Regions from separate parts of the Mesorhizobium sp. WSM4814 genome, predicted to be linked through region 1. Evidence: riboswitches for the same ligand, from Rfam matches in the RefSeq annotation. Region 1 holds a riboswitch; the other holds the start of a gene.
What was found. Region 1 has a riboswitch for cobalamin ahead of AC0L2V_RS23355 (aromatic ring-hydroxylating oxygenase subunit alpha). Riboswitches for the same ligand answer to the same signal wherever they lie in the genome.

Region 1 (8,193 bases):
AAAGCCAGGGCAATACGGTCGCCTTCACGCGCCGCGAGGGCAATGAGCAGATCGTCTGCGCCTTCAATCTCGGCAGCCGACCGGCCGAAGTCAATCTCGGCGGACGCTCGCTGCAGCCCTTGCCGGGGCACGGGTTTTCGGGACAGACTGACGCCGGCTTTATCCGCCTCGACGGCTACGGCGCCTGGTTCGGGCGTGTCGACTGAATTTGCAATTCACTGGAGGGAACCCATGGCCGATGTCACGCTAAGGCAAGTGAAGAAATCATACGGCAATCTCAACATTCTCCATGGCATCGACCTCGACATAAAGTCGGGCGAGTTCATCGTCTTCGTCGGCCCTTCGGGCTGTGGCAAGTCGACCTTGCTGCGGTCGATCGCCGGGCTTGAGGAAATCACCTCCGGCGAGCTCAAGATCGACGGCGAGGTGGTGAACGACGTGCCGCCGTCGAAGCGCGGCATCGCCATGGTGTTCCAGTCCTATGCGCTCTATCCGCACATGACTGTCTACGACAACATGGCGTTCTCGATGAAGATCGGCAAGGAGAGCAAGGCCGAGATCGACAAGCGGGTGCGCCAGGCGGCGGAAATCCTGCAGCTGACCAAATATCTCGACCGCCTGCCCAAGGCGATGTCGGGCGGCCAGCGCCAGCGCGTCGCCATCGGCCGCGCCATCGTGCGCAACCCCAAGGTCTTCCTGTTCGACGAGCCGCTGTCGAACCTCGACGCGGCGCTGCGCGTCGCCACCCGCATCGAGATCGCCAAGCTCAAGGAATCGATGCCTGCTACAACGATGATCTACGTCACCCACGACCAGGTCGAGGCGATGACGCTGGCCGACCGCATCGTGGTGCTCAAGGAGGGCCATATCGAGCAGGTCGGCACGCCGATGGAGCTCTACAAGAGACCCGGCAATCTGTTCGTCGCCCAGTTCATCGGCTCGCCGGCCATGAACATCCTGCCGGCGACGATCGACAAATCAGGCGACCCGACCATCGTCAGTCATGTCGGCGGGCGCAAGGCGACGGTGCCGATCGCCACGCCGGCGTCGGTGAAGGGCGCTTCGGTGAGCTTCGGCGTGCGGCCGGAAGATCTGACGATCGCCACCGGTGCGGATTATCTTTTCGAGGGAACGGTGGATTATGTCGAGCAACTCGGCGAGGTCCAACTCGTCTATGTCGACATCGGCCGCGCCGACCTGCCGCTGGTCACCAAGCTGCCAGGCAATGTCGGGGTCAAGCGCGGCGCTGCGCTGCGCTTGAATGCCGATGCCGGCGACCTGCATATTTTCGATGCCGACGGACATTCATTCACGCTCCACAAAGCGGAAGCAAAGGCAGCCTGAGAGCAGCAGCCGAACTGATGGATGTTTGGTGACCCAAAAACGAGAGCGGCGGGCAAAGCCGCCACTCTTGTCCGTTCCGGTCGCTGTTAGAGCGACGTGCGTCCAAGTGGACGCACAAAGGTACGCTCCGACACTTTAACCCTGCGCATCGTGCTTTCCGAAAATCGGAACCGATTTTCGGGCCGATGCGCTAGCGGCCGAACAGGTTCCGGTCGCTGCCCTGCGGGGCGGACTTCTGTACGTCGCCCGACGAGTTGAGCAGCTTGTAGACCGGCGAACCGGTATTGCGTACCGAAGAAGTCTGCGTGTTGTCGACGTTGATGGTCGCCTGCTTGTTGATGTCGGTTCTGCCAAAGTTGTCGCTACCGGCAAAAGCGCCGCCCGCAGCAATCAAAAGCGCGGCGGCGGTAAGAACGATCTTCTTCATTTTCAAAACTCCTGGATTTTCTTGGTTCCGCCAGCCCGGCGGGCAAATGCCGCCGCCGCTGTTGGAACGAACTGTTAGTTGTTGCCGAACAGCTTACGGTCGCTGCCGTTGACGGGTTTCTCGTCAGCCGGAACCGGATTCTGCGCCGACGCCGAATTCCGAATCGAAGCCGTGTACGAGTTGCTGTCGACCGCAGCGGCCGGCTGGTTGGCGCCGTTCGATCCAAAGTTGTCGCTGCCGGCAAAAGCACTGCCGGAGATGGCCATAATGGCGGCGGTGGCAAGAATGAGCTTCTTCATTTCAAATACTCCTGAGTTCCTCAGATCCCGAGCGGCGGACCGCCACTTTGCTGTTTGGGACCAGCTGTTAATTGTTGCCGAAAAGGTTGCGGTCGGCGCCCTGGCCAACGGCCTGCTTTTCAGCGTGAGCCGGCGTCTGGACAGAGGCCGTATACGAGCTGTCGACCGCGACGGCCGGCTGGTTGGCGGCGTTGGACCCATAATGGTCGCTGCCGGCAAAGGCGCTGCCGGTGATGGCCAGAGCGGCGACGGCAGCAAGAGCGATCTTTTTCATTTTAGTACTCCAGTATCTTGGTCTTCAGTCCGTCTAGCGGCGTGTCTTGGGAGGATGCGCGCGTCGTTCGGACAGCCCCGATGTGGGAAGGCCATTCGGCGGATTCCAATCACGAAGTTGTTCCGTGTGGACCAAGAATCTACACCTTGAAATTGTACCAGAGGCATCTAGCACTATGGTTTTTATGGTTTGTTTTCAATATCTTATTCAAAATTAGCAATTCATGATTTGACGGATTGGCGAATTTGCGTTCACAGCGTGTTGCACGCATTGTCAACAGAAACGAACCGTTCGGTTCGATTTTAGAAGCGGCTAATAGTCACTTTTGTAAACTGTTAACCTTCCTGATCTCCGCCGCGGGTCGGATTCTATGTCACGGCAGCCGACAGTGGCCGCCGACAAAGTGGGGCTTCAGCCCTGCAGATATAAACCTGCAGGTTTCGCCGGCGGTGTCGCGCCGCATGGATACGATGTCGCTTTCATGCCGGCAGTCAGCCGGCCGGCATGATTAGATCACGCCATCTCAGGTGCCGCTTGGTGACGACGAAGCGGAGAATTGGGAAGCCAGTCAGAACCCGGCGCTGCCCCCGCAACGGTGGTGGAGTTCAAGTCGCAACGGGAGACCACTGGGCCACAAGCCTGGGAAGGTGTCGCGACGAGTCCGCAAGGACACTCCAGAGCCCGGAAACCAGCCCGAGATTTTCAGACTCGACTGATCGCGGTGGGCGGTCAAGAGGTGGATGATGCACGTCCGGCCCTGTCGCCGGCGTGCAAACGGTCCTCCCTCCATCACCACCAGTTCAGTCCTTACACGAGGACAGGACATGGACGCGCGCAACGACATGCTGAGGCTCTTGCACGGCCGCAGGCAAGGCTATTCGCTCGAGCAGCCCTTCTACACCGATCCAGATTTCTTCAAGCTCGACATGGAGCTGATCTGGTATCGCGACTGGCTGTTCATCGGCCACGATTGCGAGTTGCCGAAAGCTGGCAGCTATATCACCGCCCAGATCGGCGACTATCCGGTCGTGCTGGTCCGCGACCAGCAAGGCAAGATCAATGCCTTCCACAATTCCTGCCGGCATCGCGGCAGCCGTGTCTGCAATGCCGACAAGGGCACTGCGGCGAAGCTGGTCTGCCCCTATCACCAGTGGACCTACGAGCTGGACGGCCGGCTGTTGTTTGCTCGCCAGATGGCAGACGGCTTCGACAAGAGCCAGTTCAGCCTGAAGCCGGTGGCTTGCGAAAGCGTTGGCGGCTACATCTTTATCTGCCTGGCCAACGAGCCGGCCGATTTCGCGCCGATGCGCGCCATGATCGAGCCTTACCTCCTGCCGCACCGGCTGCGCGAGGCAAAAATCGCCTTCGAATCGACCATCGTCGAGAAGGGCAACTGGAAGCTCGTCTGGGAGAACAACCGCGAGTGCTACCATTGCGCCGGCAACCATCCGGAACTCTGCAAGACATTCCCGGAAGCGCCGACCGTGACCGGCGTGCAGGGCGCCGACAGCGATCCAGAGATGCTCGCGCACTGGGCGAAATGCGAGGCGGCGGGCTTGCCGAGCAAGTTCCGCATCGATCCGGCCGGGCAGTATCGCGCCACCCGCGCGCCGCTGCTGCACGACGCCGTCAGCTACACGATGACGGGAAGACGCGCGGTGAAGAAGAACCTTTCCGACAGCGTTTCGACCGACCGTATCGGCTCGCTGCTGCTCTATCACTATCCGACGAGTTGGAACCATATCCTCGGCGATCATGCCGTCACCTTCCGCGTGCTGCCGATCAGTGCCACGGAAACGGCCGTCACCACCAAATGGCTTGTCCACAAGGACGCGGTCGAAGGCGTCGATTACGACCTCGCCGAACTCACCCATGTCTGGACCGAGACCAACGACCAGGACCGTCGCATTGTCGAGGAAAACGCCTTCGGCATCCTGTCGCCGGCCTATGAGCCCGGCCCCTATTCGGAACTGCATGAGGGCGGCGTCATCCAGTTCGTCGAATGGTACGCCTCCTTCATCGGGCCGCGCCTTGCCGAGGCCGGGCGGCCGGCGCTGCGCAGCGTCGCCTGAACGAGGTCAAGGGGATGAATGCGATGACGGACCTTGGCCTCTACCGCCATCTCGACGAGATGGCGCCCTGGAACGACCGGCTCCAGGTGCTGGAAGTCATCGGCGTCAGCGACGAGGCGCCTGACGTGAAGACCTTCACCTTCCGCTCTGACAACCAGACCTGGTTCCGCTACAGACCGGGGCAGTTCGTGACGCTGGAACTGCCGACCACCGAGGGCCCGATGATGCGGACCTATACGCTGTCGTCCTCGCCGTCGAGGCCGTTCTCGATCGCGGTGACGGTGAAAGCGCAGGCCGGCAGCCTCGGCACCCGCTGGATGTTCGACAATCTGAAGCCCGGCGTTCACGTGAAGGCCTATGGGCCGGCGGGCGACTTTTCGCTGCACAGCCATCCAGCGGCCAAGTATCTGTTCATTTCGGCCGGCTCAGGCGTGACGCCGATGATGTCGATGCTGCGCTGGCTGAACGACTGCGCGCCATGGACAGATGTCGGCTTCGTCAACTGCGCGCGAAAGCCCGAGGAGATCATCTTCCGCAAGGAGCTCGAGCTGCTCGGCAGCCGCATGCCGGGCCTGACGCTCGGCTTCATGATCGAGGAGCGGTCCAGCCGTGAGGGCTGGTTCGGCCATATGGGCCGGATCGACGCGATACGGCTGCCGCTGCTGGCCCCCGATTTTCGCGAGCGCGAAATTTTCTGCTGCGGCCCCGACCCGTTCATGCGCGCCGTGCGGCAGATGCTGGAGGCGGCCGGCTTCGACATGGCCAACTACCATCAGGAGAGCTTTGCGGCCCCGGCGGTGGAGGAAATACCGGCCCCGTTCGGTTCGCCGGCGGAAGGTGGACCGGCAGAGAGTGGGGTCGAGGTACCTGCCGAGGCCGCAACACCGATCCGCTTTTCGCTTTCGGATATCGATGCCGAATGCGTTGCCGGCCAGACCGTGCTGCAGACGGCGCGCGCTTCGGGCGTACGAATTCCCGCAGCCTGCGAGTTCGGCCTGTGCGGAACCTGCAAGGTGAAAAAGGTCTCGGGCACAGTCGAGATGAGCCACAATGGCGGCATCCTCGATCACGAGATCGACGACGGCTTCATCCTTGCCTGCTGTTCGAAGCCGCTGACGGCGCTCGAGATCGACGCCTGACCGGGGAGCTTAAAGCGCGTCGCGGCTGAATGGATTCATGCGACGCGCTTTAAGTTATTGTTTTTATGCATGTCGTCATCGCAAAACCGCTGCACACTTTTGCGTGACATGCATTAAACCCCGTAGCGCTCGGTGCGGATGAGGCTTGCCGGAACGCCGGCATCGATCAGCGCCTGGGCGGCGGCCGACACGAACGCATTCGAGCCGCAGACAAAGGCGAACCTTGGCGGCGCGGGCAGCCGCAGCATCGATTGCTCCATCATCGCGGCATCGACCCGCCGCGAATAGTCTGACGGGCGCGGGGCGGCCTCGCGGGTCAGCGCCAACACCAGATCGAAGCCGTCCCGGCGATCGTGGACGTCGATCAGCTCGTCGCGAAAGATCACCTCGTCCCAGACCCGTGCGGAAAATACCAATGCCACGGGCACCGCCGATCTGCGCGCGCCGCGATGGCGGATCATCGCCATCAGCGGTACCACGCCGGACCCGCCGCCGACCAGCAGAAGCGGGCCGCCGTCGCTGTCGGACCAGACGAAGTGGCCGCCGAGCGGGCCGCGCAACTCGACCTCGTCGCCGACCGCCGCGATATCGTGGAAGAAGGGTGAGACCTCGCCATCATCGAGCCTTTCGATCGCCAGTTCGATCGTCTCGCCGGCTTCCGGCGCCGAGGCGATTGAGTAGGAGCGGCGCGCCTGATAGCCGTCCGGCGCCGTCAGCCTGACATCGACATGCTGCCCGGCACGATAGGCGAAGGGCCGCGACGGCTGGAGGAAAAAGCTGGTGACGCGCGGCGTGCGCTTTTCGATGCGGGCGATGGTCACCGTCTGCCAGGGCGACTGCGCCGCCGGCGCGTCGCTCATGGATCGCCCGTATAGCGCTGCTCGCGCCACGGGTCGCCATAGATGTGATAGCCGCGCAGCTCCCAGAAGCCGGGCTCGTCGCGCTCGGTGAACTGCAGGCCGTTCAGCCATTTGGCCGACTTCCAGAAATAGAGATGCGGAACCAGCAGCCGCGCCGGGCCGCCATGGTCCGGCGTGATCGGCTTGCCTTCGTAAAGCAGCGCCACCATTGCCTTGCCGGCAGTGAGATCCTGCGTCGGCACGTTGGTTGTATAGCCGTCGAAGGACAGCGCCAGCGTGAAGGCGGTCGGTGGCTCGATGCCGGCATCCGCCAGAATATCGTCGACCATCACACCCTGCCACGCCGTGTCGAACTTGGTCCACGCGGTGACACAATGGATGTCGCGCGTCATCTTGGTCAAAGGCAGCGCGTTGAACTCTGTCCAGTTCCACGTCTTGATCGGCCGCGGTCCGTGCTTGAGCGTGAACGACCAGTCCTCGGTGCGCACAGGCGGCGTCGGCCCGGCCGACAGCACCGGAAACCCTTGCTCGAGATACTGCCCCGGCGGGATACGCGCATCCGCATCCGTCGGGGGCTTTCGTCCTGAAGAGAAGCCGCGGGTGACCATCGAGACAATCCGTTTGCATCAGGCCGCCTGTCGGCCTTCACCAATGTTGTCAAAGATACTCTGGCGGGCAACCAGATTCTTGGCTTATGCGCCGTCTGTTCGCCTGAGATAACCGGTGGCGATCTCGCGCATCCGTTTGGCGTCGAAGCTTGGTCCATGGCCGCCATGGCCGATGCTGACAGGCAGATCGAGCAGCCGCTGCATGGTTCGGCGATAGGCTGATCGGTCGGAATCCGGCAGGTCGTCGATCAGCAAGGCGTCGTAGATGGCGTCGCCGGCGAAGAACAGGCCGTCGGCCTCATCGAACAGCGCGATCGAATCCGGCGAATGGCCGGGCAGATGCAGCACCCGGAATTGCCGGTCGCCAAGGTCGACCAGATCGCCCTCGTCAAGCGTCCGCGTCAGCGGCGCCGGCTGGATTCTGTATTCGGCCGCTCTCCAGGCCGGTGCCGGCAGCTTCGAGACGGCGCCGTCGAGATGATGAAACATGTGGGCGTAGGTGACGGCGTCATCCATGCTGTCGAATTGCGCAGCACTCATCCTCGGCCCGGCTCGCAGCGGGAATTCGTGCAGCGAGCCGACATGGTCGAGGTGGATATGGGTGGCGACGACGAGCAGCGGCTTGCCATCAGGCGTGTCGATCTCCGGCGCCAGCGGGCAAATCCCCATGCCGGTGTCGACAAGCAGGTCGACGTCGCGGCCGCGCAGATGCCAGATGTTGGCGCGCACGAAATCATGCACGAACGGCTCGGTCAGCATGGTTGTAACGGCGTCGACCTTCGTCTTGCTGAACCAATCATCCATCAGAGGGCCGGCATCAGACGAACGGTTCTCCAACCTTGTATTTTTCGGGAACCAGTCGCTTCAGATAGGCCATTCCTGCATCGGAGAGCTGATTGACCTCAGGCAGCATGAAATCGTCGGGCATGTGACGGGTCTTGCCGGCGACGTTTTTCAGCGGCACCTTGTTCAGCACGGTTTTCTCGCCGTCATATTGCAGTGCCACCGAGCCGCCGCCCTGTTCGGCGACAGCGACCGCAAAGACGCCGGCATCGAAGGCTTCCTGCGCATCGACGGCGTTGATGGCGCCGACATAGCCGCGCGGCATGTAGCCGAGCGCATCGACGCGGGCCCGCTTGCCCGGCAATCCTTCGGCCAGCGCGCGCTCGA
Region 2 (8,193 bases), on a different contig from region 1:
GTCAGTTTCGCCAGCGTGGCATGCTCGGTCGGTTCGGGCGCCTGGGCGGCTTGCCTCGATGGTTTCGTGACCAAACACAGTTCCTCCGGTTCGGCGCCTGGCGCAAAGCAAGGAAAGCTCGCTGCAAGCTAAGCGACCGCATAGTGGTCCAGATATACTAATGGCGTGTGAACCGGGTCGATGCCGACCGGGGCATGGCGCAGTTCTTGCCTTCTCCGCTTGTGGGGAAGGTGGATCGGCGCGCAGCGCCGAGACGGTTGAGGGATGCTGCCCGGAGTGCTGTCGGTTCCAAGCTGGAGCACCTCATCCGGCCGCTTCGCGGCCACCTTCTCCCACAACAAGGGGAGAAGGGGGAGAAGGGGGAGCCAATCTCGTGCAGGCCCCATCGCAGAAGATCGCCGATCCTGCCGGTGAAATCTCGGCAGGCGGTTCGGCCCGCTGCGCCGGTCCCAGAGGTCAGTCCATAGGCGCGGCGGGTGCAGCCGCTGAAGCCTTCTGCGGCTTGCGCAGCAGGAAGACCAGCGGGAAAGCCACCAGCGTCACCACCATCATCAGCTTGAAGTCGTTGATGTAGGAGATCATCAGCGACTGCTGGTTGACCAGTCCGTCGATCTGCGACAGCGCCGCCGGATCGCCGCCCGCCGCCGCCGGCGAGGCCGCCCACAGGTTGGGGTTGAACGGATTGATATAGGCGGAGAGCTCGGCGTGGTTGATCTGCGTGTTGCGCACCAGCATGACCGAAACGATCGAGATGCCGATCGACGAGCCGATGTTGCGCACCAGGGAAAACAGCGCCGTAGCGTCGGTGCGGAAGCGCACATCGAGCGTGGCAAAGGCAATGGTGGAGAGCGGCACGAAGACCAGGCCCAGCCCGAGGCCCTGAATGACGCCCGAGGTCAGGATTAGCCAGTTGTCCATCTGCGGCGAGAAGCCCGACATCGTGTAAAGCGACTGCGCCGTAAGCCCCAGTCCGATCATCACCAGCAGCCTGGCATCGATCCTGTGCATGATGCGCCCGACGACGAGCATCGAGATCATCGTGCCGACGCCGCGCGGCGCCATCACCACGCCGGTGGTGATGGTCGGGTAGCCGAAGATCGTCGACAGCATCGGCGGCAGCAGCGCCAGGCTGGCCAGAAGGATGACGCCGATGATGAAAATGAAGACCAGTCCGGTCGCGAAATTGCGGTCCAGGAATATCTTCGGGTCGATGAACGGGTTTTCGGCGCTCAGCAGATGAATGGTGAACATCCAGAAACCTGAAATGGCGAGGCCAAGCTCGATCCAGATCTCGGCCGAGGAGAACCAGTCGGCATCGCCGCCACGGTCGAGCATGAGCTGCAGCGCGCCGACGCCGAGCGAGAGCATGGCAAAGCCGAAGAAATCGAAGCCGCGCACGCGTCTGGCGATGTTCGGCAGGTAGGCGGCCATGCCGAGAAAGGCGATGATGCCAATCGGCAGGTTGATGAAGAACACCCAGCGCCAGTTGAAGCTCTCGGTCAGCCAGCCACCCAGCGTCGGGCCGATGATCGGCCCGACCATGATGCCGGCGCCCCAGATCGCCATCGCCTGGCCGTGGCGTTCCTTCGGGTTGATGTCGAGCAGGAAGGTCTGCGACAGCGGCACGATCGCCGCGCCGAACACGCCCTGCATCAGGCGGAACAGCACCATGGTCTCCAGGCTCCATGCCACGCCGCATAGCATGGAGAAGACGACGAAGCCGACCACCGCCGTCAGGAACAGCTCCTTGCGCCCGAAGCGGTCGGCCAGCCAGCCGGTCACCGGCGTCATGATGGCGGCGGCAACGATGTAGGAGGTCAGCACCCAGTTAATGGTGTCGGCCGACGCGCCAAGGTCGCCGACCATCGACGGCAGAGCGACATTGGCGATAGTGGTGTCGAGCACCTGCATGACTGTCGCCAGCATGATCGCAATGGTGATCAGGCCGCGATGCGGCACTTCGCGAAAGGCTTCTGGCGTGCTCATGACGTTGAGGCGTCTATTGCGCTTCACCCGCCGCGGCGTGGCCGAAGATGCTCGGAAGCCCGCGGGAAACGCCGGTGTCCACCGTGACGGTCGCGCTCATGCCGGTGCGCAGCGCCATCCTGGCGTCGGCATCGGCCAGTTGCAGGCGCACCGGAATGCGCTGGGTGACCTTGACCCAGTTGCCGGTGGCGTTCTGGGCGGGCAACAGCGAGAACTCGGCTCCCGTGCCAGCGCCGATCGCCTTGACGGTGGCTTCGAACGTCAGGCCCGGGTAGGTGTCGACCACGATTTCAGCCGTCTGGCCGGGCTTCATATTGGTGAGCTGGGTTTCCTTGAAATTGGCATCGATCCAGGTATCGCCGGTCTCGACCAGCGAAAACAGCGGCGTACCCGAGCCGACATACTGGCCGACCTTGAACGAGGCAGCCTGGCTGATGATGCCGTCGGCCGGCGCCCTCACCGTGGTCTGCGCCAAATCGTAGGCAGCCTTGTCGCGCGTGGCGAGCGCCGCCATCACGGTCGGATGCCTGTCGGTCTCGATATCGGGATTGCCGCCAAGGCCCGCCTTGGCGCTGAGGATGCCCTGTTCGGCCACGGCCAATTGCTGCTTGGCCTTGTCGAGATCGTTCCTGGCCTCGTCCAGCGACGACTCGGCGTTGATGCCCTTGCGGGCCAGGTCGGCGGCCCGGTCGTATTGCGACTGCGCATAGTCGACCTGGCTGGCGTCCGACTTCTCCTGCGCTTCCGCCTGGCTATAGGCCGCACGCAGCTGCTCGACATTGAGGCGCGCGCCGGCCACCGCCGCGTCAGCTTGGGCCAATGCGATCCGGTAAGGCTCGGCATCGATGGCGAACAGCACGTCGCCCTGCTTGACGGACTGGTTGTCGAAAATGTCGACTTGGACGATGCGGCCGGCCGTATCGGCGGCGATCGTGACCTTGGCCTGCTGCAGATTGGCGTTCTCGGTCTCCTGGTAACGGCCGCCGGTCACCCAGACGTAGCTGCCGCCGGCGATCAGCGCCACCGGGAGCGCCGACATCAAAAGCATGCGGCCGGCACGGCGCTTCTTCTTCGGCGCCACCGGCGCCGGCGCTAGCTGCGGAGCGGCCGTAACCGGAGTTGCCGCCGGCTGCGCGGGAGCTTCCAACTCCAGCTTGGTCGCATTCTCATCTACCTTGGCTACCGCGTTCATGCTGCTGCGCCTTCTGCACTCTCGACTTTTTCGCCACTCTCGACATTTTCGCCCGGCGCCGGCTCGCCGTCCGCCAGGTTCCTGGTCATCGTCTCCAGTGCCTTGATCAGGACGCGACGATCTTGCGGCGACACGCCGGCCAGCGATTCTTCATAGACTTCGCCAGCAAGGCTCTTGATCTCAGCGTAGGCCTGGCTCGCCTTGGCGGTCGGGAAGATCATGCGGACGCGGCGGTCGGCGGCATCGGCGCGGCGCTCGATCCAGCCGCCCTCCTCCATGCGGTCGACCAGGCGCGACACGCTGATCGGCTCGATCTCGAGAAGCTCGGCGAGCCGGGCCTGGGTGATGCCTTCTTCCTTGGCGACGCGGACCATCAGCCGCCATTGCGCCGAGGAAAGGCCGAGCCCGCTGGCGCGCGCCTCGAAGCGCTTGCGCATCAGGCGCTGCACGTCGTGGATCAAAAAACCCAATCTGTCGATGCCGTCGGAAACCATGAGCGGCATATATTATAAGCGTGCTCACTATTCAAGACGCGGCATTGTGCCAGAAGCCGGCAAGTGTGCATGGCAGCCCATCATGAACGATTGCGAATGAGCATGGTGACCACGAAGAAAGCGCCGACCGAACTGGTGATGATGCCGATCGGCAGTTCCTGCGGCGGCAGCAGCGTGCGCGCCAGAAGGTCACTTGCCAGCAGCAGCACCGCTCCGAAGAGGGCGCAGCTTGCAATCAGGCGCAGATGCAACGGCCCGGCCAGGGGCCGGGACAGATGCGGGATCATCAGCCCGACGAAACCGATGACACCTGCGACCGAGACCAGGATCGCCGTCGAGAAGGCAGCGACGAGAAACGCCGTCCTGCGCATCCGCACAACCGGCACCCCAAGACTTTCGGCAGCATTCTCGCCGGCCAGGAAGGCGTCGAGCTTGCGATGGTTCCACAGGCCATAAGCAAGAATGGTGCCCGCGCCAAGAGCAGCCAGCCCGACATTGTCCCATCGCGCCAGGCCGAGCCCGCCCATCGTCCAGAACAATACCGAGTGAGCGGCGCGCTGGTCTCCGGCGAAGACGAGATAGTTGGTCAGGGCGATGAACATGAACGAGACGGCAAGCCCGGCCAGTATCAGCCGTTCGGGGCCCTGCCCCCTCACCCGCGAAACCAGCAAAAGCACGATGCCGGCGGCCAATATGCCGCCGGTGAAGGCGGCAACCGGCAACGTCCAGATGCCGAAACGGTCGCCAAAAATGGTGATGACGGAAACAGCGCCTGCCGCGGCACCGGAGGACAGCCCGAACAGGAACGGATCGGCGAGGTCGTTTCGGGTTACCGTCTGCAGCAGCGCGCCGATGACGCCCAGCCCGGCGCCGACACAGATCGCCATAATCGTGCGCGGCAGCCTGAGATCGACAATTATCTTGGCAATTGGGATCTTGGCGACCGGGATATTGCCGACCGAACCGGGCACGAGATCTCCGTCCAGCCCGGCCGTATGTCCGAGCGCAGCAATCACGTCGCTCAACGCTATGACTGTCGATCCATAGGCGATCGACAGCAGAGCAAGAGCGGCGATTACTGCCACTCCTGCTGCCATGGCCAATTCGAACGCCCTGTGGCGCAAGCTCAGAAGGCTTCCGGGTGCATCGCGCTGGCGATCTTGCCGATCGCCTCGATGTTGGCGGGTCCGGGCGTCAGCTCGGCATAGCGCAGCGCGACGAAGCGCTCATTCCGGACCGCGTCGGTCTCCTTCATTGCCGGATGGACTTTGAGGAAGTCGAGCAGTTTCCTGTAACCGCCGCCGCCCTGATAGTCGAGCAGGATCAGGAACTGCGGATTGCGGGAAGCGACCGTTTCCCAGTCCGTGTTGCCCCAGCTCGTCTGCATGTCGGCCATGATGTTGTCGCCGCCGGCAGCGGCGATCATGGCGCTGGGGATCGCGAACTTGCCTGATGTGAAGGGTTTGTCTTCGCCGGAGTCGTAGAGAAACACCCGCGTCCGCGCGCGGTCGCCGACCTTTGCCGTGATATCGGCGAGTTGCGCTTTCCAGCCTGAAACAAGTTTTTCCGCCTTGGCCTCCTTGCCGAAAATCTTGCCCAGCTTTTCGATGTCGCCGTAGAGCAGGTCCATCGAGGCGGCGGGGCGGTTGTTGTCGAGATGGACGCAGCTTTCCGTCAGCACCAGCGTCTTGACGCCGTGCGGCGCCAGCGTATCTGGCGTTACCTCGCCGCCCGGCTTCATGCCGTAATACCAGCCGGCGAAGAAGAAATCGGGCTCGACCGCGACCAGGTTTTCGAGCGTCGGGTATTTCGGCGCAAGTTCCGGAATCGCGCCCTGCCCGGCCTTGAATTCCGGACCGACCTTGTGCCATCCGGTGATGCCGGTCAGGCCGACGATCGACGGTTGCAGCCCCAGCGCGAAGGCCATCTCGGCCATGTTCATATCTTGGATGACGGCGCGCTTCGGCGCGGCGTCGAACGTCAGCGGCGTGCCGCAACTGTCGACTGTTACCGGGAAAGCGAAGGCGGCCTGGGCAAGCAGCAGAGAGGCAAAAGACAGTGCGAGGCGTTTCACGGATGTTGCTCCTTGGTTAGATCAGAAGAGGCACGGTTCGGGACTTCGAACACCGTGAGTTCGCGGTCTTCGGTGGGATGGCGCAGCCGAAGCACGTCGACCCCGAAAATCTCGCGGATCAACTGCTTGGTGAGCGCCTCGCGCGGACCGGCGAGTGCCTGCAGGCGGGCCTCGTTCATCACCGCGACCCTGGTGGCAAATGGCGTGACCAGCGACAGATCATGCAGCACCGCCACGACGGTCATGCCAAGCTGCGATACGAGTTCGAGAAGTTCGCTGCGGGCGCGCGGATCGAGATGATTGGTCGGTTCATCGAGGAACAGGATTTTCGGCTCCTGGGCGATGGCGCGCGCCAGCTGGGCGCGTTGCCGCTCACCACCCGACAGCGAGCCGATCGTGCGGCCGAGCAGCGGCAGCAGGCCAGTTCTGCGAAGCGCTTCGACGACGATGTCGCGTTGCTCGCTCCTGCGTCGCCAGCCGGCATGCGGGACCCGCCCAAGTCCGACGTAGTCGATCACGGCAAGCCGCGGATCGGGCTGATCGGTCTGGCCGACGACCGCCATGTGCAGCGCCCGCTCGGCGGCCGGAAACGTCTCCAGCCGGCGTCCGGAAAATCTCACATCTCCCGCGCTCGGACGCAGCGTGCCGCATAGCATGCGCAGCAGCGTCGTCTTGCCGGCGCCGTTGGGACCGATGATGGCGAGGCGGTCTCCCGCCGCGACCGAAAGGCTGACCGCACTGACCAGGCGCTGGCCATTCGCCGTGGCGCTCAGTTCACGCGCTTCAAGAAGAGGCTGGCAGGCGTCCAACTTACCGTCACTTTCTCAATGGCGACGGAAGGAAGCTGGACCGGCCGACAAGACCGATGTCCACGTCTCCTCCCGGCACACCCCGTCCGGTCAACTCGTGCGATGGCAGGTCTCCTGGCTCGCGGGTCCTTGCGCCATCCTGCCTTCCCAGCCTTGGCCAGTGGCATTTCGGATTTTGCTCGCCGCCTACAGTTGCGGGGGCAGCCACGGCCTCGATCCGAAGATCTCACCGTGTTCCCTTTTCACCCTCGCCTTTCGGCTTGGGGACCATCAGTCAGCCACCCTAGTTTTCCGCCAATCCCAGCGCAATAAATTTCCGGGTTCCGGAGTGCCCCGCGAGCAATGGTCTTGTCAGAACGAGCATACCGAATCTCGTAATGTAATAACGTTACTACTTAAAAGACAACGCCTGCTCCCGTCAAGCCCTTCGCCCAACGCCTTCGACTTGCCGACCAGCGTCGCATTGCGCGGTGCGCAATTTCGATCAAACTGCCTCCACCAAGAAGCGAAACCATGACCTGGCCGATGCGCAGTCCCACAGCAAGGAGCCATATGAACCCGACCGAGAAAGCGCTGTGGTTCGTCGAAAGCCATCTGCCGGAGGCCATCTCGCTCGACGATGTCGCCAACAGCAGCGGCGTGTCGCGCTTTCACGTGACGCGGGCTTTCGGTGCGGCGACCGGACATTCGGTGATGGGCTACCTGCGTTCTCGCCGGCTGACCGAGGCGGCGCGCAGGCTCGCCGCCGGCGCACCGGACATCCTCTCGGTCGCGCTCGACGCCGGCTATGCCTCGCATGAGGCTTTCACCCGTGCCTTCCGCGACCAGTTCGGCACCACGCCGGAACTGGTGCGCGCGCAAGGCTCGCTCAAAAACCTCGATCTCGTGGAGCCGATCCTGATGGACCAGTCCTTCCTCACCAATCTCGAGCCGCCGCGTTTCGAAACCAGCCGGCCGTTCCTCATCGCCGGTCTCGGCGAGCGCTACAGCTGCGAAACCAGCGCCGGCATTCCGATGCAGTGGCAGCGGTTCGGCCCCTATATCGGCAACATTCCAGGCGAGGTCGGCGACATCGCCTATGGCGTCTGCGTCAACGGCGACGATGCAGGCAATTTCGACTATATCGCCGGCGTCGAGGTGTCCGATTTTTCGGACCTGCCGAAGGAGTTTTCGCGCGTACGCGTGCCGGCGCAGAAATACGCCGTGTTCGCCCATCGTGACCACATCTCGACCATCCGCCGCACGGTCAACACGATCTGGAACAAATGGCTGCCGGCCTCCGGGCACAAGATTGCCGACGCGCCCGAATTCGAGCGCTACGGCCCCGAATTCGATCCGCGCAGCGGCAATGGCGGGCTGGAAATCTGGATACCGGTCAAAGGGTGAGAATGGCCGCCTTGTCTTGCCTTCTCCCCTTGTGGGAGAAGGTGGCCTCGCGAAGCGAGGTCGGATGAGGGGTGCTCCAGCTTGGCACTAACAGCACTCCGGCCAACACCCCTCATCCGTCTCGGCGCTGCGCGCCGATCCACCTTCTCCCACAAGGGGAGAAGGGAAAAATGCTACAGCTCCAGGTTCCAGTTCTGGCCGACCAGATCCTTGCCGAAGGCGTGGTGGCGTTCCTGATTGGCCAGCTTGAAC

Region 2: linked by a shared signal. The riboswitch ahead of AC0L2V_RS27145 (ABC transporter ATP-binding protein) and the one ahead of AC0L2V_RS23355 (aromatic ring-hydroxylating oxygenase subunit alpha) in region 1 are both predicted to bind cobalamin.

The regions. Positions count from the first base shown of each region.
Region 1 is NZ_JBVVQT010000018.1:21,729-29,921, reverse strand. It holds gene bglA (beta-galactosidase BglA) at 1-206, shown strand, start outside; gene AC0L2V_RS23375 (ABC transporter ATP-binding protein) at 232-1,344, shown strand; gene AC0L2V_RS23370 (DUF680 domain-containing protein) at 1,535-1,771, opposite strand; gene AC0L2V_RS23365 (DUF680 domain-containing protein) at 1,846-2,070, opposite strand; gene AC0L2V_RS23360 (DUF680 domain-containing protein) at 2,138-2,344, opposite strand; cobalamin riboswitch at 2,853-3,055, shown strand; gene AC0L2V_RS23355 (aromatic ring-hydroxylating oxygenase subunit alpha) at 3,169-4,416, shown strand; gene AC0L2V_RS23350 (FAD-binding oxidoreductase) at 4,440-5,555, shown strand; gene AC0L2V_RS23345 (FAD-binding oxidoreductase) at 5,669-6,415, opposite strand; gene AC0L2V_RS23340 (molybdopterin-dependent oxidoreductase) at 6,412-7,023, opposite strand; gene AC0L2V_RS23335 (MBL fold metallo-hydrolase) at 7,108-7,827, opposite strand; gene AC0L2V_RS23330 (diphosphate--fructose-6-phosphate 1-phosphotransferase) at 7,841-8,193, opposite strand, start outside.
Region 2 is NZ_JBVVQT010000024.1:78,007-86,199, forward strand. It holds gene AC0L2V_RS27115 (EAL domain-containing protein) at 1-74, opposite strand, end outside; gene AC0L2V_RS27120 (DHA2 family efflux MFS transporter permease subunit) at 457-1,986, opposite strand; gene AC0L2V_RS27125 (HlyD family secretion protein) at 2,000-3,178, opposite strand; gene AC0L2V_RS27130 (MarR family winged helix-turn-helix transcriptional regulator) at 3,175-3,672, opposite strand; gene AC0L2V_RS27135 (FecCD family ABC transporter permease) at 3,753-4,769, opposite strand; gene AC0L2V_RS27140 (ABC transporter substrate-binding protein) at 4,799-5,746, opposite strand; gene AC0L2V_RS27145 (ABC transporter ATP-binding protein) at 5,743-6,555, opposite strand; cobalamin riboswitch at 6,643-6,842, opposite strand; gene AC0L2V_RS27150 (AraC family transcriptional regulator) at 7,108-7,941, shown strand; gene AC0L2V_RS27155 (bifunctional helix-turn-helix transcriptional regulator/GNAT family N-acetyltransferase) at 8,115-8,193, opposite strand, start outside.